DNA from 3 places in the Micromonospora sp. NPDC048868 genome. Region 3 is predicted to be linked to each of the others. Evidence: riboswitches for the same ligand, from Rfam matches in the RefSeq annotation. Region 3 holds a riboswitch; each other region holds the start of a gene.
What was found. A riboswitch is a leader RNA that binds a small molecule or an ion and turns the genes downstream of it on or off. The one in region 3 is predicted to bind cobalamin.
Positions count from the first base shown of each region.

Region 1: linked by a shared signal. The riboswitch ahead of ACGFNF_RS19655 (hypothetical protein) and the one ahead of bluB (5,6-dimethylbenzimidazole synthase) in region 3 are both predicted to bind cobalamin.
Region 2: linked by a shared signal. The riboswitch ahead of ACGFNF_RS19870 (ribonucleoside-diphosphate reductase subunit alpha) and the one ahead of bluB (5,6-dimethylbenzimidazole synthase) in region 3 are both predicted to bind cobalamin.

Region 1 is NZ_JBICUN010000012.1:56,974-64,150, forward strand. Features, by position in the region: gene rph (rifamycin-inactivating phosphotransferase) at 1-1,728, shown strand, start outside; cobalamin riboswitch at 1,804-1,936, shown strand; gene ACGFNF_RS19655 (hypothetical protein) at 2,037-2,330, shown strand; gene ACGFNF_RS19660 (hypothetical protein) at 2,366-2,851, shown strand; cobalamin riboswitch at 2,987-3,057, shown strand; gene ACGFNF_RS19665 (cell wall anchor protein) at 3,217-4,689, shown strand; gene ACGFNF_RS19670 (hypothetical protein) at 4,686-5,606, shown strand; gene ACGFNF_RS19675 (CbiQ family ECF transporter T component) at 5,599-6,861, shown strand; gene ACGFNF_RS19680 (ABC transporter ATP-binding protein) at 6,858-7,177, shown strand, end outside.
Region 2 is NZ_JBICUN010000012.1:114,215-121,391, forward strand. Features, by position in the region: gene ACGFNF_RS19860 (right-handed parallel beta-helix repeat-containing protein) at 1-1,933, opposite strand, end outside; gene ACGFNF_RS19865 (ribonucleotide-diphosphate reductase subunit beta) at 2,094-3,089, opposite strand; gene ACGFNF_RS19870 (ribonucleoside-diphosphate reductase subunit alpha) at 3,125-5,470, opposite strand; cobalamin riboswitch at 5,675-5,891, opposite strand; gene ACGFNF_RS19875 (N-acetylmuramoyl-L-alanine amidase) at 6,221-7,177, opposite strand, start outside.
Region 3 is NZ_JBICUN010000010.1:30,224-37,400, forward strand. Features, by position in the region: gene ACGFNF_RS17615 (TadE/TadG family type IV pilus assembly protein) at 1-145, shown strand, start outside; gene ACGFNF_RS17620 (pilus assembly protein TadG-related protein) at 142-573, shown strand; gene ACGFNF_RS17625 (LysM peptidoglycan-binding domain-containing protein) at 589-1,860, shown strand; gene ACGFNF_RS17630 (Rieske 2Fe-2S domain-containing protein) at 1,897-2,748, opposite strand; gene bluB (5,6-dimethylbenzimidazole synthase) at 2,857-3,480, opposite strand; cobalamin riboswitch at 3,519-3,717, opposite strand; gene ACGFNF_RS17640 (DMT family transporter) at 3,811-4,728, shown strand; gene ACGFNF_RS17645 (crotonase/enoyl-CoA hydratase family protein) at 4,769-5,533, shown strand; gene ACGFNF_RS17650 (discoidin domain-containing protein) at 5,634-7,177, opposite strand, start outside.

The DNA.
Region 1 (7,177 bases), on a different contig from region 3:
GGCCACCCCCAGGACATCGAATGGTGCCTGGTCGACGACGACTTCCAGATCGTCCAGAGCCGTCCGATCACCACGCTGTTCCCCATCCCCGAGGCCGGCGACGGCGCGAACCACGTCTACGTCTCCGTCGGTCACCAGCAGATGATGACGGACCCCATGAAGCCCCTGGGGATCTCCATGTGGCAGCTGACGGCCATGGCGCCGATGCACGAGGCCGGCGGGAGGCTGTTCGTCGACGTCACCGGGCGCCTGGCCGCGCCCGCGAGCCGCGCCGGCCTCCTGGAGATGGTGGGGCGGTCCGATCCGTTGATCAGGGACGCGCTGGAGACCGTCCTCGGCCGCGGCGACTTCGTCCCGTCGCTTCCCGACCAGGGTCCGGCAGGGCCGCCCGCCGGCGGCGCGCCCGCCCCGATCGAGAACGATCCGGCCATCGTCACCGAGCTGGTCGAACGCAGCCAGGCGGCCCTCGCCACCCTGCGGCGCGGCATCCGGACGAAGTCCGGGCCGGCGCTGTTCGACTTCCTGCTGGAGGCCTTCGAGGAGCACAAGCGGGGCCTTGCCGATCCGCTGAGCATGCAGGCGATCATGGCCGGGATGGAGGCCACGTGGTGGCTCAACGACAGGCTGTACGAGTGGCTGGGCGAGAAGAACGCCGCCGACACGCTCACGCTGTCCGCGCCCGACAACGTCACGTCGGAGATGGGACTGGCGCTGCTGGACGTCGCCGACGTCATCCGCCCGCACCCGGAGGTGGTGGCCTTCCTGCGGGAGGTCGAGGACGAGGGCTTCGTGGACGAGCTGCCCCGGTTCCCGGGCGGCCGGGAGGCGCGAGACGCCATCCGGGCCTACCTCGACAGGTACGGCATGCGCTGCGCGGGCGAGATCGACATCACGAGGCCACGCTGGAGCGAACGCCCCACCACGCTCGTGCCCCTCATCCTCGACAACGTCAGGAACCTCGAGCCGGGTGCCCGCGAGCGGCGCTTCGCGCAGGGGCGCCAGCGGGCGGCGCGGAAGGAACAGGAGGTCCTGGAGCGCCTGCGGGCCCTGCCGGACGGGCAGCGCAGGGCGGACGAGACGAAGCGGATGATCGACCGGGTCCGGACCTTCATCGGGTACCGGGAGTATCCGAAGTACGTCATCGTCAGCCGCTACCTCAGCTACAAGCAGGCCCTGCTGAGAGAGGCCGAGCGCCTCGTGCGGGCCCACGTGCTCCCGGAGCAGGAGGACATCTTCTACCTGACGTTCCAGGAGCTCCACGACGTCGTGCGTACGCACGAGGTGGACGACCAGCTCATCCAGCGGCGCAAGGACGCGTTCAGGTCGTACCGGACGCTCACCCCGCCCCGGGTGCTCACGTCGGAGGGCGAGGGCATCGCCGGCGCGTACCGGCGCGAGGACGTGCCGGCCGGCGCGCTGGCCGGCCTCCCGGTCTCCGGCGGGACCGTCGAGGGACGGGCCCGCGTCGTCCTGGACCTGGCCGAGGCCGACCTCGAACCGGGCGACATCCTGGTCACCGCCTACACCGACCCGAGCTGGTCGCCCCTGTTCGTCGCGATCGCGGGACTGGTGACGGAGGTGGGCGGCCTCATGACCCACGGGGCGGTGGTCGCCCGGGAGTACGGCCTGCCCGCCCTCGTCGGGGTGGCGCAGGCGACCCGGCTGATCCGAAACGGACAGCGGATTCGCCTGCACGCGACCGACGGGTACGTCGAGCTCCTGCCCTGACCGACCACCGGACCATGACCGGACGCGCGCAGCCGATCACGCATTGACATCCGGCGTCCCTCCACTCCAGACTGGCGCCACAACTCAACCAACGCGCGTGCGTGCGGGGGAAGTCCGGTCGAATTCCGGCGCTGGCCCGCAACGGTAGGCCGTCGAGATGCACCTCCGACGGCGAGCCCGAATACCCGACGTACGCGCAGAATCCGCTCCCCACCCGTCGTGGCCCACGGGTCGGAGTCCCGGTCGACCCCCGCGCTGCGGCGGGTGGCCGGGCTTCTGACGACCGCCGGGCCGGAAAGGCGCTTCCGATGGTCGTCCGCCTGAGCCGGCACCGCCTGCTCACCCTGTTCCGCGGTGTGCTCGCCGCCCTCACCCTCGCCACCCTCACCCTCGCCGCACCGGCATCCGCCCACGCCTCCCCCACCTCGCCTGCCGGGGACGGCCGGTCGGAGGCCGCGGCCGGCTGGCTGGCCCGGCAACTCGTCGCCGGCGAACGCCTCGAGGTCGTCTTCGACGGCGTCACCTACCCCGACCAGGGCCTCACCCTCGACGCGGTGTTCGCCTTCGCCGCCCCGGGCACGCCGGTCCCCGCCTGCCCGTGACCCGTCCCGTCGCTCCACCGATTCCAGGAGGAACCGTGTTCCGTCACCGATCCACCGTCCGCACCCGGCTCGCCGGCCTGTTGGCAGCCGCCGTCGCCGCCGTCGCCCTCACCGCCGTCGAACCCGCCCCCCGGGCCGGGTACGCCGCGGCCTGCACCGGCACCTCCGGCGTCACCGTCGTGGTCGACTTCGCCGCGCTCGGCGGTGGCGTCCAGGTCGGCTGTGCTCCGGGCGACCCGGCCACCGGGCTGGCCGCCCTCCAGGGCGCCGGCTTCACGGTGACCGGCACCCAGCGCTGGGGGCTGGCGTTCGCCTGCCGGATCAACGGCAAGCCGACCGCCACGGCCGATCCGTGCGTCAACACCCCGCCCGCGACGGCGTACTGGTCGTACTGGCATGCCCCCAGCGGCGGCGCCTGGTCCTACAGCACGTCCGGCGCGAGCAGCTACAACCCGGCCCCGGGCACCGTCGAGGGCTGGTCGTTCGGCGCGGGCGCCCCGCCGAGCATCGCCGCGCCCTGACCGTGGCCGCACACCGGGTGTGACCGCAGTGGTGCACCGGGTGTCGGCCACCTCCCTGGCGTCGCGCGACGTGCGGGCGGTACGGTGTCGGCACCCGGTGCACGCCGGGCCACAACTGCATACGTCCCGAGTGGGGGGAAGCCGGTGCGAAGCCGGCGCTGACCCGCAACCGTGAGCGAGGCCCCGGCCTCGCGAGCCGGAATGCCTCGCCCGGGACGAGCGGCTTCCACTGTCGAGGTTTACAGGGTGAAGTCCGGGCCACCGAGGTCCGTTCCACCCCGCTCATCGCATCACGCGAGCGGGGTGTCGCTGTCCCCGGGTGCTTTCCGGAGCTTCCACCGACCGCTCTGCGAAAGGCACCCCTCATGTCCCGGTCCCGTTCCCGGCGTCTCGGCGCCGGCGTCGTCGCCGCCACCGCGGCGACGATCGCCGCGCTCACCGCCGTACCCCTGACTGTCGTGGCCGCACCCGCCCCGGCCCACGCCGCCGCCGCGCGCGACGCCGCCTCCTGGCTGGCCGGCGAGTTCGCCGACGGGGTGCTGCCCGGCCCGTTCGGCGGTCCGGACTGGGGTCTGACCATCGACGGGCTCCTCGCCCTCTCCGCCACCGGGGTGCACGCGCCGGTCCGGCAGGCCGCGACGGCGCAGGTCGCGGCGCACGTGCGGTCCTACAACAGCCTCGACGACTGGGGCATCTCCGGCTTCCTCGACGGCGGGTCGACCGCGAAGCTGCTGTACGCCGCCTCCGCCGCCGGGGCCGACCCCACCGACTTCGGCGGCTTCGACCTGCGGACGGAGACCCTGTCACTGGTCGCCGGGGCGGACGCCGGACACCAGCGGGGGCGGATCACCAGCCGCACCACCGCCGACACCGGTCCGGACGCCAGCAACGCCTTCGACCAGTCCTTCGCCGTGCTGGGCCTGGCTCGCAGCGGCGACGTACCGCAGGACACCGTCGACTTCCTCATCCGCCAGCAGTGCGCGGCCGGTGGGTTCCGGCTCTACCCCGACACCGCCGACGGCCCGTCCCCGTCCTGCGACGAGCAGGCCGACGCCACCCTCGACGTCGACTCGACCGCGATGGCCGTGCAGGCGCTGCTCGCCGCCGCTGCCGACGGCGCCGCCGGCGCCACCGCGGCGGCCGCCAAGGGCGCGGCCTGGCTGGTGGATCAGCAGCGCGCCGACGGTTCGTTCGGCGGCTCCGGCCCGACCACCGGCGCGAACTCCAACAGCACCGGCCTGGCCGGGCAGGCCCTCGCCGCCGCCGGCCGCGACGCCGAGGCCGCGCGGGCCGCCGGCGCGTTGGCCGCACTCCAGCTCACCGCGGCAAACGGCGGCGCGGCCGCCGCCGACGCGGGCGCCGTCGCCTACAACACCGACAGCCTGACGACGGCCGTCGCGTCCGGGATCACCGACACCGACCGGGACCAGTGGCGTCGAGGCAGCGCACAGGCCGTCCTCGGCCTCGTACAGGTGCCGCTGGGACGCATCGGCCTCGACCCGCCGCCGTCGTCGCCCGCACCGACCCCGACCGGCACGGCGCCGCCCACCGCCACCGCCTCCCCCACCGCCACCACCTCGCCGGTGCCCACCGGGTCACCGACGCCCACCGGGACGGCCGTCCCGACACCGAGCCCGTCCGCCACGACCGTGCCGTCGACCCCGTCCGCCACGGCGTCGACGACCGCCGCCCCGAGCGCGACCCCGGCCCCGACCACCCCGGGCCTCGGCGGGCTGCCGACGACCGGCGCGGCGATCACCAGCTACGTGCTGATCGCGTTCCTGCTGGTCGGCGGCGGGGTGCTGCTCGTCGTACTCGGCCGTCGGCGGGCGGCGTGACCGTCCGGGCCGCCCGCGCCGGACTGGTCGTCGCCCTCACCGCCGCCGGCACGATGGTCGGACCGGGCACCCCCGCGAGGGCCGCCGGATCGGCCGGCTACTGCCCCGACGCCTCCGGTGTGACCGTGGTGGTCGACTTCAACGAACTCGGCGGCGGGACCGTGGTGCGGTGCGCCCGGGGCGAGCAGTCCACCGGGCTGGCGGCCCTCAAGAACGCCGGGTTCCAGATCACCGGCACGCTGCGCTGGGGCGAGGGGTTCGTCTGCCGGATCGAGGGCAAGCCGTCGACGGTGTCCGAGAAGTGCGTCGACACGCCTCCCGCCAGCGCCTACTGGTCGTACTGGCACGCGACCAGCGGCGGCAGCTGGACGTACAGCGACAAGGGTGTGCTCAACCGCAAGCCGCCGGCCGGCAGCTTCGAGGGCTGGTCGTTCTCGCTCAACCGCAACGCCAACGACGCACCCCGGCCGGGCGCCGCGCCGAGGCGTCCCGCGCCACCGCCACCACCACCGAGCCCTCCGCCCCCGGCACCGCCCACCCGGGGCGGCCCGGTCGCGCCACCGCCGGCAGGAGACGGTCGACCGGTCCCGCCACCACCTGCCACCGCGGGCCGGCCCGGCGCGGCAGTACCGGCGCCGGGCTCCGCCGGGCCCGCGCCGCTCCCCACCGGTACGCCGACGGCCGGCAGCCCGGTCCCGACAGCGGGCGCGGGCGTCGCCACGCCACCCGCAGGTGCTGCCGCCAGCCCACCGGCGGGCAGTTCCGTCGACCAGCCGGTGGTGACCGAGGTCGCCGCGCCCCGTGACGCTCGCGGGATCCCGCTGGGGACGGCGGCCGGCGTGCTGCTGCTGGTCGCGCTCGGCGCGGGCGGCCTGCTGGCCGCACGGCGGCGGCGGACCGTCGAGCCGGATGACTGACCGGAGCACCCGCCGGGTGGAGCGGCTCGCCGGAGCGGACCGGGCACGGCCGGTGGGCCGGGCGACGCGCCTGCCCCGGGCGCTGCACCCCGGCGCGTGGTGGCTGTGGGCGCTCGGCCTGGCCACCGCGGCCAGCCACACCACCAACCCGTTCCCGCTGGGCCTGCTCGTCGCCGTCGCCGCGCTGGTGGTCGTCCGGCGGCGGGGAGACGCGCCGTGGGCGCTGGCGTTCCGGATGTACCTGGTGCTCGGCGCGGTGATCGTGGCGATGCGGGTGCTGTTCCGGATCGTGTTCGGCGGCGGGCAGGGCGACCACGTGCTCGTCCGGCTCCCCGAAATTCCCCTGCCCGCGTGGGCGGCGGGAATCCGCCTGTTCGGGCCGGTCGCCGCCGAGCAGCTCCTCGGCGGGTTCTACGACGGGCTGCGGCTGGCCACGATGCTGGTCTGCCTGGGCGCGGCGAACGCCCTCGCCAACCCGAAGCGGCTGCTCAAAGCAGTGCCCGGGGCCCTGTACGCGGTGGGCACGGCAGTGGTGGTGGCCCTGTCGGTAGCCCCGCAACTGGTGGAGAGCGTGCTGCGGGTCCGCCGGGCGCGGCGGCTGCGGGGCGCCTCCGGCCGGGGGGTACGGGCGTTGCGGGGCATCGCGCTGCCGGTGCTGGCCGACGCGCTGGACCGGTCGCTGGCACTGGCCGCGGCGATGGACTCCCGGGGTTACGGCCGCACCCCGGCGGTGCCGGCCGGGCAGCGCGCCGTCACCGGTGCGCTGGTGCTCGGCGGGCTGGTCGGCGTCTGCGCCGGCACGTACGGGCTGCTCGACGCCACCGGCCCCGCGTACCTGGGTCTGCCGATGCTCCTCGTCGGCCTGTTGACCGCCGTGGCCGGCATGCTGCTGGCCGGCCGTCGGGTGCGGCGCAGCCGCTACCGGCCGGACCACTGGCGGGGCGAGGAACTGCTCGTGGCCGGCTGCGGGGTGGGTGCCGCCGCGCTGACGGTGCTGGCCGGTTCGGTCGATCCGGAGCTTCTCTATCCGCCGGTGAGCCCCCTCACCTGGCCCGAGCTGACGCCGCTGACGCTGCTCGCCGTCTTGGTCGCGGCGGCACCGGCCTGGTTGGCGCCGCCTCCCGTGCTCGCGCGGACGTCCGCCGCGCGCACCGCCGGCCCGTCGACCGCAGCCCGCGGTCCGGTCGACGCCGCGTCGGCGGACGGAGCGGGTCGGCTGGCGTCGTCGTCCCCCGCACCGGGAGGCCCTTCGTGATCGACTTCGACCGGGTGACCGTCCGTTACGCCGAGAGCGACCGCCCGACCCTGCGGGACGTGACGCTGCGCATCGACGAGGGCGAGCTCTGCCTGGTCGTCGGTCGCACCGGTACGGGCAAGTCCACGCTGCTGCGGGCGATCAACGGGCTGGTGCCGCACTTCACCGGCGGCACCCTGCACGGCAGCGTGACGGTCGACGGCCGGGACACCCGCCATCATCCGCCGCGCGACCTCGCCGACGTCGTCGGCGTGGTCGGGCAGGATCCGCTGTCCGGGTTCGTCACCGACACCGTCGAGGAGGAGCTCGCCTACGG
Region 2 (7,177 bases), on a different contig from region 3:
TGCTGCCCAGGTACTCGCCCACCAGGTCGACCCGCGCCACCTCGACGACCTGCCCCTTGGCGAGGACGCCGAGCTGCGCGAGCAGCCGCCCGTAGATCCGCGCGACGGTCGTCTTCCCGGTGCCGGGTGACCCGGCGAAGACGAGGTGCCGGCTCACCGGCGGCACCGGCAGGTTGGCCCTACGGCGCTGTTCGCCGACGCGGATGAGCTGGATCAGCGTCCGCACGTCCCGCTTGACGGCGGCCAGGCCGATCATGCCGTCCAACTCCGCCAGCACGGCGTCGACGTCGACGTTGGCCGACGCCGGACGGGCGGGCATGCCTGCCTCGTCGGCGGAGCCGGCCCGGTCCCCGGGAGCGGGCACGACCTGGGCGGCCGGCTGTTCCGGGGCGGTCACCGACACCCGCGCGCGGTCGGCGCCCCGGACGGGCTCGCCGGCCACGTCGACGAACTCGCACCGGTCGACCAGCACCGGGGCGTCGGTCTCCACCTGCACGCCGTCCCCGCCGCAGGCGCGCAGCGTGCTGGCCCGCAGGGTCAGCCGGGACTGCTCCCGCAGCAGCATCCCGGAACCGGTGGTCCCGCTGACCGTGCTGCCGGTGAGGTGCAGGGCGGCCTCGCCCGCCCCGGTCACACCGACGGTGCCGCCGGAGAACACCGCGTCGGTGAGGGTGATCGAGATCGCGTCGGTGCCGACCAGCCCCACCGGGGCGTTCTCCACCCGGACGTTCGTACCGGTGAGCCGGCCCGCTCCCCCGGCGGCGATCCCGCTGCTCGTCGCGCCCCGGACGGTGGCGCCGTCGAGGCGCACGTCAGCCTCGACGGTGCCGTCGAGCACCACTCCCGCCTCGCCACCGTCGACCGTCAGGTCCATCAGGGTCGGGTCGCCGCCCTGCACGATCACCCCGTAGCGGCCCGGAGCCTCGATCCGCACGCCGGTGTACCGGCCGGCGGCGGCCCGGACCAGCAGCGCGTCCTCCCGCGACCGGAGCAGGACGCCGCCGCGCACCAGCGGCGCCGCCCCGTCGACCACGGCGATCGCGGGCAGCCGGCTGGCCGTCACGTCGCAGTCGGTGAACGTGCCACGCGCACCGCTGACGTAGATGCCGTTGCGGCCGACGCCCTCGATCCGGCAGCGACGCACGTCGGGCTCGGCGCCGCCGGTGACCTCGACGCCGCAACCCTCCAGGTCCGTCAGCTCGCACTCCTCGACCAGCCCGCCGGCGGACCCGCTGAACACCAGCCCGCTGCCGCGTCCGTCGGAGACCCGGCACCGCCGCACCGTCGGCCGGGAGCGGCCGCCCGCCGTGACGGCCCCGACGCGTACGCCCGTGAAGTGGCAGTCCTCGACGGTGCCGCCACCGCCCTCGAAGGCATCGAAGCCCCGGTCGGTGTCCCGGACGTGACAGTGCCGCACGGTGGGCCGGCTGTCCCGTTTGGACAGCACGGCGTACTCGTCGAGGTCCCACAGCCGGCAGTTCTCGACGATCCCGCTGCCGTCGACGAACGCCACGCCCCGACGCATCCCGCTGACGTCGCACATCCGCACGTGCGCGGTGCTCCGCTCGCAGAGCACGGCGTTGAAGGCCTGCCCGGTGACGACGCAGGACTCGACCGTCAGGGCGGCGCGGAGCGCCGACACCGTCGCCGGCGCGTCGGCGCTCCACGTCCGCAGCGTCAGCCCCTGGAGCACGACCTGCGCGTCCTCGCCGTACACGACGGGCGCGGCGGCGCCGCTCTCCACCAGCACCGGCGGCCCGCCCGGCACCGCCGCCCGGACCGTGACGGCCTTCGACCGCACGACGATCTGCCCGTCGTAGCGGCCCGGCTCCACGACGACCACCGCGCCGTGCGGTGCCGCCGCCACTGCCGCCCCGATGTCCCGGTAGGCGTTCGCCCTGCTCAGCGAGACCAGCAGCGTCGGTACACCCACTTGACCCGTCCCCCCGCCCAGGCCTGGCCACCGACGGCGGCGAGGCACCAGGAGCATAGATCGGGCCCGCCCCCCGTTCGCGGCCACGGGGGCCGCGAACGGGGGCCGGCAGGCCGTCCGGTCCCGGCGCGACGGCCGCACGGCCTGCGCGGTCCCGTGCTCAGAAGTCGTCGTCGAAGGCCACCGTGCCGCTCACCCCGACCTGGTACGCCGACACGCGCCGCTCGAAGAAGTTCGACAGCTCCTGGACGTCCTGCAACTCCATGAACGCGAACGGGTTGGTCGACCCGTAGTGGGCGGGGATGCCGAGCTGCGCGAGCCGCCGGTCGGCGACGTGTTGCAGGTACTCGCGCATGTCGGCCAGGGACAGCCCGGGCACACCCTGGCCGAGCAGGTCCTCGGCGAACTGGACCTCGCACTCGACGGCCTCGGCGAGCATCTGCCGCACCTGAGCGGCCAGCTCGTCGTCGAAGAGGTCCGGCTCCTCCCTGCGGACCGTCTCCACCACGTCGAAGGCGAAGGCCATGTGCATGGACTCGTCGCGGAACACCCAGTTGGTGCCGGACGCCAGGCCGTGCAGCAGCCCCCGGGAGCGCAGGAAGTAGACGTAGGCGAAGGCGCCGTAGAAGAACAGCCCCTCGATGCAGGCGGCGAAGCAGATCAGGTTGAGCAGGAAGGCCCGCCGGTCCTCCCGGGTACGCAGCTGGCGCAGCTCGCCCAGCGAGTCGATCCAGCGGAAGCAGAACTCTGCCTTGCGCCGGATCGACGGGATGTTCTCGATGGCGGCGAACGCGGCGAAGCGCTCGGCCTCGTCGGGCACGTAGGTGTCGAGCAGGTTGAGGTAGAACTGGACGTGCACGGCCTCCTCGAACAGCTGCCGGGACAGGTAGAGCCGGCCCTCCGGGGAGTTGACGTGCTGGTAGAGGTTGAGCACGAGGTTGTTGGCGACGATGGTGTCGCCGGTGGCGAAGAACGCGACGAGGCGGCTGACCAGGTGCCGCTCGGCCGGGGAGAGCCGGTCGAGGTCGGCGAGGTCGGCGTGCAGGTCGACCTCCTCCACCGTCCACGTGTTGCGGATGGCGTCGCGGAAGCGGTCGAAGAAGTGCGGGTAGCGCATCGGGCGCAGGGTGAGATCCATCCCCGGGTCGAGCAGCATGTGGACGGTCCTCGGTTCGCTGGTGGTCGAGGTGGTCACTGGCAGGCCTCGCACGACTCGGGGTTCTCCAGGGAGCAGGCCAGCGCCTCGTCGACGGTCGCCACCGGCGCGACGAGGCCCGCGGCACGGGCCGGCCCGACGGGCGCGACGGTGGCCTGCTGGATCCGGGTGGCCGGCCGGGAACGCAGGTAGTACGTCGTCTTCAACCCGGCCTTCCAGGCGTACAGGTACATCGAGGAGAGCTTGCCGATCGTCGGCGCGGCCAGGAACAGGTTCAGCGACTGCGACTGGTCGATGTACGGGGCGCGGGCCGCGGCCAGGTCGATCAACGCCCGCTGCGGCAGCTCCCACGCGGTACGGAACAGCTCCCGCACCTCGGCCGGCAGTTCCGCGACGTCCTGCACGGAGCCCTCGGCGCGCTTGATCGCCGAACGGATCCGCTCCGTCCACAGGCCCCGGGCCTTCAGCTCGCGTACGAGGGCGGTGTTGACCTGGAGGAACTCCCCCGACAGGGTCTCGCGCTTGAACAGGTTGGACACCTGCGGCTCGATGCACTCGTAGCAGCCGGCGATCGAGGCGATGGTGGCGGTCGGCGCGATCGCCACGAGCAGCGAGTTGCGCAGCCCGTACGCGGCCACGCGCTCCCGTAGCGCGCTCCACCGTGCCGTCTGGGTGCCCGTGACGCCCCACAGGTCGGGTTGCAGCTGCCCGCGCGCCGCCCGGGTCTGCCCGTACGCCGGGTGGGCGCCCGAGCGTCGCGCCAGGTCGGCGGAGGTCTCCAGGGCGGTCAGGTACAGCTCCTCGCTGATCCGGGTGGACAGCTCCCGGGCGGCCGGCGAGTCGAACGGCAGCCGCAGCGCGAAGAACACGTCCTGAAGGCCCATCAGGCCGAGCCCGACGGGCCGCCAGCGCGGGTTGCTCGCCGCCGCCTGCGCCGTCGGGTAGTAGTTGATGTCGATGACCCGGTCGAGGTACGTCACGGCGGTGCGGACGGTGGCGCGCAGCCGCTCCCAGTCGATGCCGTCCGCGCCCAGGTGGGCGGCGAGGTTCACCGAGCCGAGGTTGCACACGGCGGTCTCGGCGTCGCTGGAGACCTCGACGATCTCGGTGCACAGGTTGGACAGGTGCACCACGTTGCCCGCCTCGGCGGTCTGGTTGCACAGCCGGTTCGCGGCGTCCTTGAACGTCATCCACCCGTTACCGGTCTGGGCGAGGGTACGCATCATCCGCCCGTACAGCTCCCTTGCCGGGACCTGCCGCACGTAGCGGCCCTGCTCCTCGGCGGCCCGGTACGCGGCGTCGAACTCCTCGCCCCACAGGTCCGGCAGCTCCGGCACCACGTCGGGGTCGAACAGCGACCACACCCCGTCGGCCTCCACCCGGCGCATGAACTCGTCCGGGATCCAGTTGGCCAGGTTCAGGTTGTGGGTGCGCCGGGCGTCCTCGCCGGTGTTGTCGCGCAGTTGGAGGAACTCCTCGACGTCCGGGTGCCACGGCTCCAGGTAGACGCAGGCCGCGCCCTTGCGCCGGCCGCCCTGGTTGACCGCCGCCACCGAGGCGTCCAGCGTCCGCAGCCACGGCACGATCCCGTTGGACTGCCCGTTGGTGCCCCTGATCAGCGCGCCCCGGGAGCGCACCCGGGAGAACGCGATGCCGATGCCCCCGGCGAACTTCGACAGGTTCGCCACCTGCGCGTACCGCTGGTAGATCGAGTCGAGTTCGTCGCGCGGGGAGTCGACCAGGTAGCAGGAGGACATCTGGGTGTGCCGGGTGCCGGAGTTGAACAGCGTCGGCGAACTCGGCAGGTACGCCAGGCTCGACATCAACCGGTAGAACCCGATCGCCTCGTCCGGTGCCTGCGACAGGCCGCAGGCCACGCGCAGCAGCCAGTACTGCGGGGTCTCCAGCACCAGCCGGCTCGTCGGGTGGCGCAGCAGGTACCGGTCGTAGACCGTACGCAGCCCGAAGTACTCGAAACGCAGGTCGCCGCGCGGGTCGACGGCGGCGTCGAGGGCGCCGGCGTGGGCGGCGACGAAGGCCGCGGTGTCGTCGCCGATCAGGCCCTCGGCGTGGCCGTGCCGGATCGCCTCGCTGAAGGAGCCGATGCCCTGCCGGCGGACCTCCTTGTCGACGTACCCGGCCAGCAGGCGGGCGGCCAGCCGCGAGTACTGCGGCTCCTCACCGATCATCTCCGCGGCGGTCTGGATGGACAGCCGGTCCAGTTCGGCGGTCGTCGCCCCGTCGTACAGGCCGCTGATCGTCCTGGTCGCCACCCGCAGCGGGTCGACGTCGGCGAGGTCGTCGGCCCACCGCTCGACCGCGCGGACGATCCGGTTGACGTCGACCGCCTCGGTGCCGCCGTCGCGCTTGCGGACCCGCATCTGCGGCCGCCGCTGGCCCACCACGGCCGCATCGTCGGCCGGAAAAACCTCGGTGACTGTCACCACTCACTCCTCGCGAGCCTTGATCCCAGACGGATTTCCTGGGCACGCGGGGAGCGGACACCGACGACGACGCGCGGCAGGGCAACGCGTCGGGATGGCGTCGGCCGTCCCACGCGGCCTCGGACCGCCACACGCCCGGAAGCGGGCGTACGGCGCACTGGCAGGTCTTCGGACTCGCGGGCGCGACCGGACTCGCCGGTCTCCTACTGGCCGTCGCTTCCCAGGCCGCTGGCGGCCCAGTGCTGATGACGGCGGTCGTTCCCACTCACCGCTGCGGGGCAGTCCCGGATTCCCACCGGGTTCCCTCTTGCCTCGACCACTCCGGATGAGCGGCCGAACCAGCTGCGCCGACACCATATATAGGGTTGGCGCCGTTGTCACACCCCACATGTCGGTCCCGGGCGTGTCGTCGGCGGCGCGGGTCACGCCCGTCGATCGCCAGCCAGAAGCCCGCGTCGATGCACCGACCCGCGCACCGGCGCACCAGTGGCGCTCTCTGGCTGCGGCGCCCCGCAAACGGTGATCAGGACGCCATGGACCCTAAAGCCGTAGGGTCACGTCCATGGCGTCCTGATCACGTTCGGGTGGGCCTGTCGCGCTGGTGGCGGTGGAGGAGGGCCGCGAGGCGTGGCGCGGCGACGCCTGCCGAACGCCCGGCCTCAGCCCGACCGCAGCTCGGCAGCGTTACTAGACCCGGGTGACCCGGACGGCGTCGGCCACCACGTAGCCGGTGGTGCTGGTCCAGCGGCTGACCGCGACCAGGTTCCGGTCACCGGCGGCAAGCCCGAAGGTGCCCAGCGAGCGCCAGACGCCGCCGCTGGAGCGCTGGTCCACGTTGACCGTGCGGTTGCCCGAGGCGGTGACGACGACGTGCGGGGCCGAGCTGTTGTAGCCGGGGTCGGCCGGGTGCCGCACCTCGACGCGGTAGTTGCCGGCCGCCGGAATGTTCACCTTGAACCAGGCGGAGTCGCTGGCCAGCGTGGGGTTGGCGAAGCGGTAGTCGGCCCCGTAGCGCTGGGCGGAGTACGAGGAGGTGCCCCAGTTGGTGCTCGCCGTGAACCGCCCCGCCGTGGTGTTATCCACGATGGTGCTGAACGTGGGCGGGTTGGGCGCGCTCAGGCCGAGGTAGGCGGCGATGCCCTCGGCGTGGCCACGGGCGGTGGCGGTGATGAAGTCGGCGCGCTTGAGCAGGTTCGAGTCGGCGACGGAGTCGATGAAGAGGTTCTCGGTCAGCACCGCGGGCATGGCCGACTCGCGCAGCATGTGGAAGTTCGCGGTCTTCAGCCCCCGATCGGTGACCCCGCCGATCGTCCGCATGCCACCGATCACCCTCGGGTGCAGGGCGTTGTGCAGATTGACGGTGGCGGCGTCCGACGTCGGGTAACGGTAGCTCTCGAAGCCGGTGCCACCGCCGGAGTTGATGTGCACGCTCACCAGCAGGTTCGCGCCCCACGCGTTGGCGTCGTCGGTGCGGTACGCCAGGCTGCGGGTGATGTCGGTCGTGCGGGACATCCGGACGTCGACGGCCCAGTTGGCCAGCAGGATGTTGCGCAGTTGCAGGGAGATGTCGAGCGTCAGGGCCTTCTCCTGCAGCCCGTTGCCGACCGCGCCGGGGTCGGTGCCGCCGTGGCCCGGGTCGATGTA
Region 3 (7,177 bases):
GCAGGACGCCTCGGTCACCGTCCGGGTCGCCTGCACGGTCTCCTACGGGGACCTGCACCTCTCCGTCCTGCCGGGGATGCCCGCCGGCAAGCGCGTGTCGGCGAACTTCACGTCGCCGCTGGACCGCTACCGGAGCCGGGGATGACCGCCGTGGCAGGCCGGCACGACGAGGGCCGGGTCAGCATCTTCCTCGCGGTGGCGATGGTCGGCGTCCTCTCCGTCATCGGCCTGGCCTTCGACGGCGCGGGTCAGCTGCGCACGTTGCAGCGGGCCGACAACCTCGCGGCCGAGGCCGCCCGCGCTGGCGGCCAGGCCATCGACCGGGCCAGCGCCATCGAGGGCGGGCCGACCCGGATCGACCGCCCCCAGGCCCGCCGGGCCGTCGCCGGTTACCTCGCCGCCGCCGGCGCCGCCGGCCACACCGTCAGCTTCCCGGTCGTCGACGGGGAGACCCGGGTCCGGGTACGCGTCACCGTCACGCACCACCGATCCATGCTCGGCCTGCTCGGCTTCGACGAGACCGTCACCGTCTCCGGTGAGGCGACCGCGCGGCCGCTCACCGGGGCACCGTAGGAAGGGAAGGCAGCCATGGCCGCATCGGGGCGTTCCGTCGTACGGCGGACCGGACGCATCCTGACCGGGTTCGGCGCGCTCGTCGTGCTCTGCGCGGTGCTGGTCGGCGCGCCGGTGGCGCTGCTCGCCCTCGCCGGCAACCCGCTGCCCGACCACCTGCCCAGCGTCGCGGAGATCGGTGCGACGCTGACCAGCCGGGACGACGGGCGGCTCTTCCTGCGGGTCCTGGCGCTGACCGGCTGGTTCGGCTGGGCCACGTTCGCCTTCTCCGTCCTGGTCGAACTCTGCGCACAGGCGCTGCGCCGGCCGGCGCCCCGGCTGCCGGGGATGAGTCGCCAGCAACGGGCCGCCGCCGCGCTTGTCGGTTCGGTCGCGCTGATCCTCGCGGCCAGCCCGGCGGCGAGCGCGGCGACGGCGGTCACCGGCCCGTACGCCCTGCCGGCGGCACCGCCCGCGACCGCGCGGGCGGTGGCGGAGGCCGCCTGGCCGGGTCCGGCCGCGCACACCTGGTCCACGCCGGTCGCCTCGTCCGCTCCGGTGACCTCATCCGCCTCGGACGACGGTGTGGCGGTCTACCGGGTGGCCCGGGGCGACCACCTGGGCGCGGTCGCCCAGCGCTACCTGGACGAGTTCGCCGACTACCGGGAGTTGGCCGAGCTGAACCGGCTCGGCGACCCCGACCGGATCCACCCGGGTCAGCTGTTGAGGCTGCCCGGGGACGCCGAGGACCGGGGTGCCCGCCGGCACGCGACCGGCCGCCTCGTCGCCCGCCCGACCCCGCCCGCGCCCGCCCGGCCGGCCCCGCAGCCGGCGCCCGGGAAGGTCGCTCCCGAGCGCGCCACGCCGCCCCCGCCGGCCGCCGAGGCGCCGGTGCCGCCCCCGGCGGAGAGGGACGCCGGTCAGGCCCCGACGGTGACGGTGGGAGCCGCCCGGGCCGGCGAGCCCGATCGGGTGAACCGGCCCCTCGCGGTCTCCGCCGTCCTGGCGGTGGCGAGCATCGTCGGCGCGCAGATCGGCGCGGTCCTGGGCCTGCGCCGCCGCCCGGCCCGCGTACCGGCCGGCGCGGCCCGGAGCATGGCCGCCGCCCGCCGGGGCACCACCGCGCGCGGCACCACCACGGCCAGGCGCGGCACCGGTCACCGGGACATCCGCACCACCCCACGCGGCGGCGCGATCGGCGTCGACCGGGGCACGGAGGCCGGTACCCACGACAGCGTTTTGACCGGCCGGACCCGTGCGGGTTCGTCCCACGACGACACGGCGGTCGGCCGTCACCGCCGCCCCTGACTCCCGGGGGCCGGCCGGGAGGCCGCCGGGCGACGATCAGGGCAGGCGGGTCTCCAGGATGCCGTCGACGACGCGGGTCGGCAGGATCTGCTGGTCGTTGCCGGACGGACCGTGCACGACCTCGCCGCCGTTGAGGCGGAACGCGCTGCCGTGCCACGGGCAGACCACGCAGTCGTGCCCGTCGATCTCGCGCACCTCGCCCTCGCCCAGCGGGCCGCTCTGGTGCGGGCAGCGCTCCAGCATCACGGTGACCTCGTCGCCGTGCCGGTAGAGGATCACCGAGACGTCGTCGACATCCCGGGTGATCAGCGTGCGCTCCGGCAGGGCAGCCATGTCCGCGATCGAGTGCCAGCCGTCGCTCATCCGGTGCAGCTCGGAGATGCTCTGGTTGACCTGCGCGCCCTGCTTGTACGCCAGGTGCCCGCCGAGGTACGCCCCCATGCTGGCCGCGCCGAGCCCGAGGAAGCCGAGCGTACGGCCGAGGTTGTGCCGGCCGGTCATCCGGGCGGCCACCGAGCCGGCGTAGAACGCCAGGCCGACGCTGTTGGACGCGGCGTGCACCAGGCCGATCCGGCGCTGGTCGCGAGCCAGTGCCGCCCAATCGTTGAGGCCGGTGACCGCGGCCGGGAGGGCGCTGACGGTGCCCACCGCGCACAGCGTGGCGGCGGCCCGGCGCTGCCCCGGCATCAGGTCCAGCACCGCCGTGCTGATCCACGCGCCCACCGGCACCTGCACCATCGCCGGGTGCAGCGGATGGCCCAGCCAGACGCCGTGCAGCAGGTCGCGGACCCGCTGCGGTCGGAGGGTGGCCTGGACCGCGCGCTGCAACCGGTCGCCGACCCGGTCCAGGCCGGATGCCTGCTCGATCTTCGTCAAGAGTGCTCGCACCCGTACCGACTTCCCGGCAGGAGCCCCCGCAAACCGGTCGGCGGTGACAAGTCCGCAGGTGTACGTGAGGTGCGCCCCGTCGGCCCGTAACGGGACGCCCCGGGCGGGTCAGCGTGCCGCCCAGCGGTCGTGGTGGATCGCGTCGGCCAGGGGGCGCTTCCGCCGCCAGCCGTGCCGGGCCAGGTCGGGTACCGCCTCGAAGTGGGTGACCGGCCCGAGGCAGAGCCACGCCACCGGCCGGATCCCGTCGGGGATGCCGAGCAGCTCGGCGAGCCAGGGCTCGCGGTAGAACGACACCCAGCCCACCCCGAGCCCTTCGGCGGTGGCGGCGAGCCAGAGGTTCTGGATGGCGAGGCAGGTCGAGTAGAGCCCGGTGTCGGCGATGGCGTGCCGGCCGAGCACGGCGGGGCCGCCCCGGTCCTGGTCGTGGGTGACCACCACGGACAGCGTCGACTCCAGGACGCCGTCGATCTTGATGCGGGCGAACCGCTCGGCCGCCTCCCCGTCGAGCGTCGCGGCGAACGTGTTCCGCTCGGTGCGGACGTGCTCGTGGAACCGGCGGCGCAGCTCCGGGTCGCGCACCAGGACGAAGTCCCAGGGCTGCGAGTAGCCGACGCTCGGCGCGGCGTGCGCCGCCGCCAGCACCCGGTGCAGTGTCTCCTCGGGCACCGGCGCGCCGGTGAACTGGGCGCGTACGTCCCGGCGGCGGTGGATGACGTCGTACAGATCCAAGGCAGGCTCCCGCTGCGCTCGGCCCACGCCACGCCGGACGCGGGCACCGGACGCGAGGCCGGTCTTCGGACTCCCGGATCGACGCCTGGCCGTCCGCCTTCCCGGCCCGGACGGGCCAGTGGCTGCGCGTACGCGTGGACGGTGGCTCCCCGGTCACCGCGGCGGGCCCGTGCCGGATTCACACCGGCTTCCCGATTCTCCCCGCTCGCGCGGGGCACCTCACATGATCGTGCCGTCGGGGATGCTAGCGCCGTCCGGCCCGTGACGGGAGGCGACACGGGCGTGAAAATCCGGTCGCGGGCAGCACCGTCCACGGCCACTGTGGTCCGGGTGTACGCACTCTCCTCCCGCCCGCTGCCGGCCGGCCGACCGGCGACCCGACTGAGCGTCGCGCTGGGCCAGCCCCGGGCCGTGCCGCCCCCGCTGCTGATGCTGCTGGGCATGCTCTCCACCCAGGTCGGGGCGGCCGTCGCCAAGCAGCTCTTCGGCAGCACCAGCGCCGGCGGCACCACCACGCTGCGGCTCGGCTTCGCCGCGCTCATCCTGCTGGTCCTGGTCCGGCCGGGGCTGCGCCTGGGCTGGCGTACCGCCGGTCTGGTCGGGGCGTTCGGGCTGGCCCTGGCGGTCATGAACCTCGCCTTCTACGCGGCCCTGCACCGGGTGCCGCTGGGCGTCGCGGTCACCATCGGCTTCGCCGGGCCGCTGCTGGTGTCGCTCGCCGGCAGCCGCCGCCTCGCCGACGTGGCATGGGCGGCGCTGGCCGGCGGCGGCGTGCTGCTGATCAGCGGGCTCGGCGGGACGGGAATGGACCGGCTGGGGCTGCTGTGCTGCGTGGCCGTCGCGGTCGGCTGGGCCGGCTACGTGCTGCTCGGCAAGGCGGTCAGCGCCCGGGTGCCGGGCAGCCGGGGCCTCGCGCTGGGGATGGCCGTCGCCGCGCTGGCCGTGCTGCCGTTCGGGGTCGCCGGCAGCGGTACGGCGCTGCTCGACCCGTGGACCCTCGCGCTGGGCGCGGCGGTGGCGCTGCTGTCGTCGGTGCTGCCGTACTCGGCGGAGATGGCGGCGCTGCGCCGGATGCCGGCCCGGGTCTTCGCGGTCCTGCTCAGCCTGGAGCCGGCGATCGGGGCACTGGTCGGGCTGGTCCTGCTCGGCGAGCTGCTGGCCTGGCCGCAGGCGGCGGGGGTGGCCTGCGTGGTCGGCGCCGCGCTGGGCGCCACCCTGGTCCGCCCGGACCGGTCCGCCCCGCGCTGACGCCTGGCGCCGCCGGCACCGTCGGAGGCATGCTGTCGGCATGGGCGTACGCGTCGAACGCGCCGCGGCGGTGACCACGGTGATCCTGGACCGGCCGGCGGCGCGCAACGCGGTCGACGGGCCGATGGCACGGGCGCTGGCCGACGCGTTCCGCGCCTTCGAGGCCGACCCCGACGCCTCCGTGGCCGTGCTCTGGGGTGCCGGCGGCTCGTTCTGCGCCGGGGCCGACCTGAAGGCCATCGGCACCCCGAGCGGCAACCGGGTCGAGGCGCAGGGGGACGGCCCGATGGGTCCGACCCGGATGACGCTCAGCAAGCCGGTGATCGCCGCGATCTCCGGTCACGCGGTGGCCGGCGGGTTGGAGCTGGCGCTCTGGTGCGACCTGCGGGTCGCAGAGTCCGACGCGGTGCTCGGGGTGTTCTGCCGCCGCTGGGGGGTGCCGTTGATCGACGGGGGCACGGTCCGGCTGCCCCGGCTGATCGGCGAGAGCCGGGCGATGGACCTGATCCTCACGGGGCGGCCGGTGCCGGCCGAGGAGGCGTACGCCATGGGTCTGGTGAACCGGCTGGTCGCGCCGGGTGAGTCCCGGGCGGCGGCCGAGCGGCTGGCGGCCGAGATCGCCCGGCACCCACAGACCTGCCTGCGCAACGACCGGGCGGCGCTACTCACCGGCGCCGGCCGGCCCGAGCCGGAGGCCATGGCGGGCGAACTGGCGTACGGGATGGAGTCGCTGGCCGCCGACGCGGCGGCCGGTGCGGCCCGGTTCGCCGCTGGCGCCGGTCGGCACGGCGACCCGGCCGACTGACCGGGCGGGACATCTCGACGGGCCGGGCGGTGCGGCCACTCGGGTGTCGAGTGGCCGCACCGCCCGGTGGACCGGCCGCCGCCCGGGCGACCGGGGTGGGTCAGTTACGGTTGATGGTGAACGTCGAGGTGGTGTTCTGGATGTCCACCGCGTTGTTGCTCAGCCGCAGGTTGTTGAACGTGACCGACCCGACGGCCGGCCCCTGCCCCGTCTCCGGCATGGGGTTGGCCCAGATGCCGAAGCCGGACTTCGCGTCGTACGCGTCACCGCTCTTGCGGGCGCCGCTGATGGAGACGTTCGTGAAGACCGTGTCGGTGATCGGGAACTGTGGCTGCCCACCGACGTAGTTGGTCTGGAACATGATGCCGCTGTAGGTCGGGTCGACGATGTCGACGTCGCTGACCCGGATGCCCTGGAACACTTTCGAGGCGGAGAAGACCCAGATCGCCGGGAAGGTCTGCGCGCCCCAGAAGTGCCCACCGGCCCGGACGATCGAGATGTTCTCGAACCGGGTGGGCGGGCTCGCGCCGAAGCCGTTCATCGGGTAGCCGAAGTCGAGCGAGCTGATGGTGATGCCGGAGTAGACGAGCGTGTCCGCGATGTAGATGTTACGGAACGTGTTGCCGTAGCCGCCGTAGACGGCGACACCGGCGGCCCGCCAGGTCAGCGTCGAGGTCAGGTTCTCGTAGACGTTGTCCTTCATGTCGGCGCCGCCCGCGTCGATCGCCGAGAACAGCGCGAAGCTGTCGTCGCCGGTAGCCCGGGCGTCGTTGTTGCTGACCAGGTTGTTGGTGCTCCCGTTTGTCATGTTGATGCCGTCGGCGAACATGTTCCGGATCCGGGAGTTCTTAATCGTCATGTGGTCGGTGTTCGCGCCCCAGTAGAGGCACACCATGTGCTCGTTCCAGATGTTGTCGATCACGATGTTCGACACGTTGGAGAAGTCGAACACCTTGCCCGGCCCGTCGATGCGCGAGGTGTAGTTGCCGAAGTAGGCGAAGTTCGCGAAGGACGATCCGGCCGCCGAGTTCTCGGCCCGGAAGCCAATGTCGGTGTTGTCCTGGCCGGAGGGCGCGTTGAACCGGGTGTACCAGGGGCCGGCGCCGGTCACCTTGACCGCCTTGCCGTACACCTGGAACTTCGACGCGGTGGAGTAGTTGCCCGCCGGCAGGTAGACCCCGACGAGGTTGCCGGTGGTGTCCATCCGCACCCGGTCCAGGGCGTTCTGCACGTCGGAGTGCGTGAAGCCGGTCGGCGTGGCGTAGCGCGCCGGGTCCGGGTTCGCGATCGGCGCCACCTGCTCGGTGTTGATGAAGTCGATCGCGTACGTGGTGGTGTTGGCCGGGTCCTTCTGCAGGCGGATCCTGCTGCCCGCCGGCACCGTGGAGTTGAGCATGACGTTGGCCTCGTCGTAGATGTGCCGCGGTCCGCCCGCGCTCGGCGAGTTGCCCGGGCTGGCCTCGTTGCCGTAGAGCCAGGCGTACCGGGACGTCAGGTCGATGGCCTTGTGGAACGTGCCGTTGACGTAGACGTTCAGCGTCGAGTTGATCCCGCCGCCGCCCGGGGCGTCCGGGATGGAGAAGCGGGTGACCAGGGTGTTGGTGCTGGCCCGGGTGGTCCACTCGACATAGCTGCCGGTCGAGT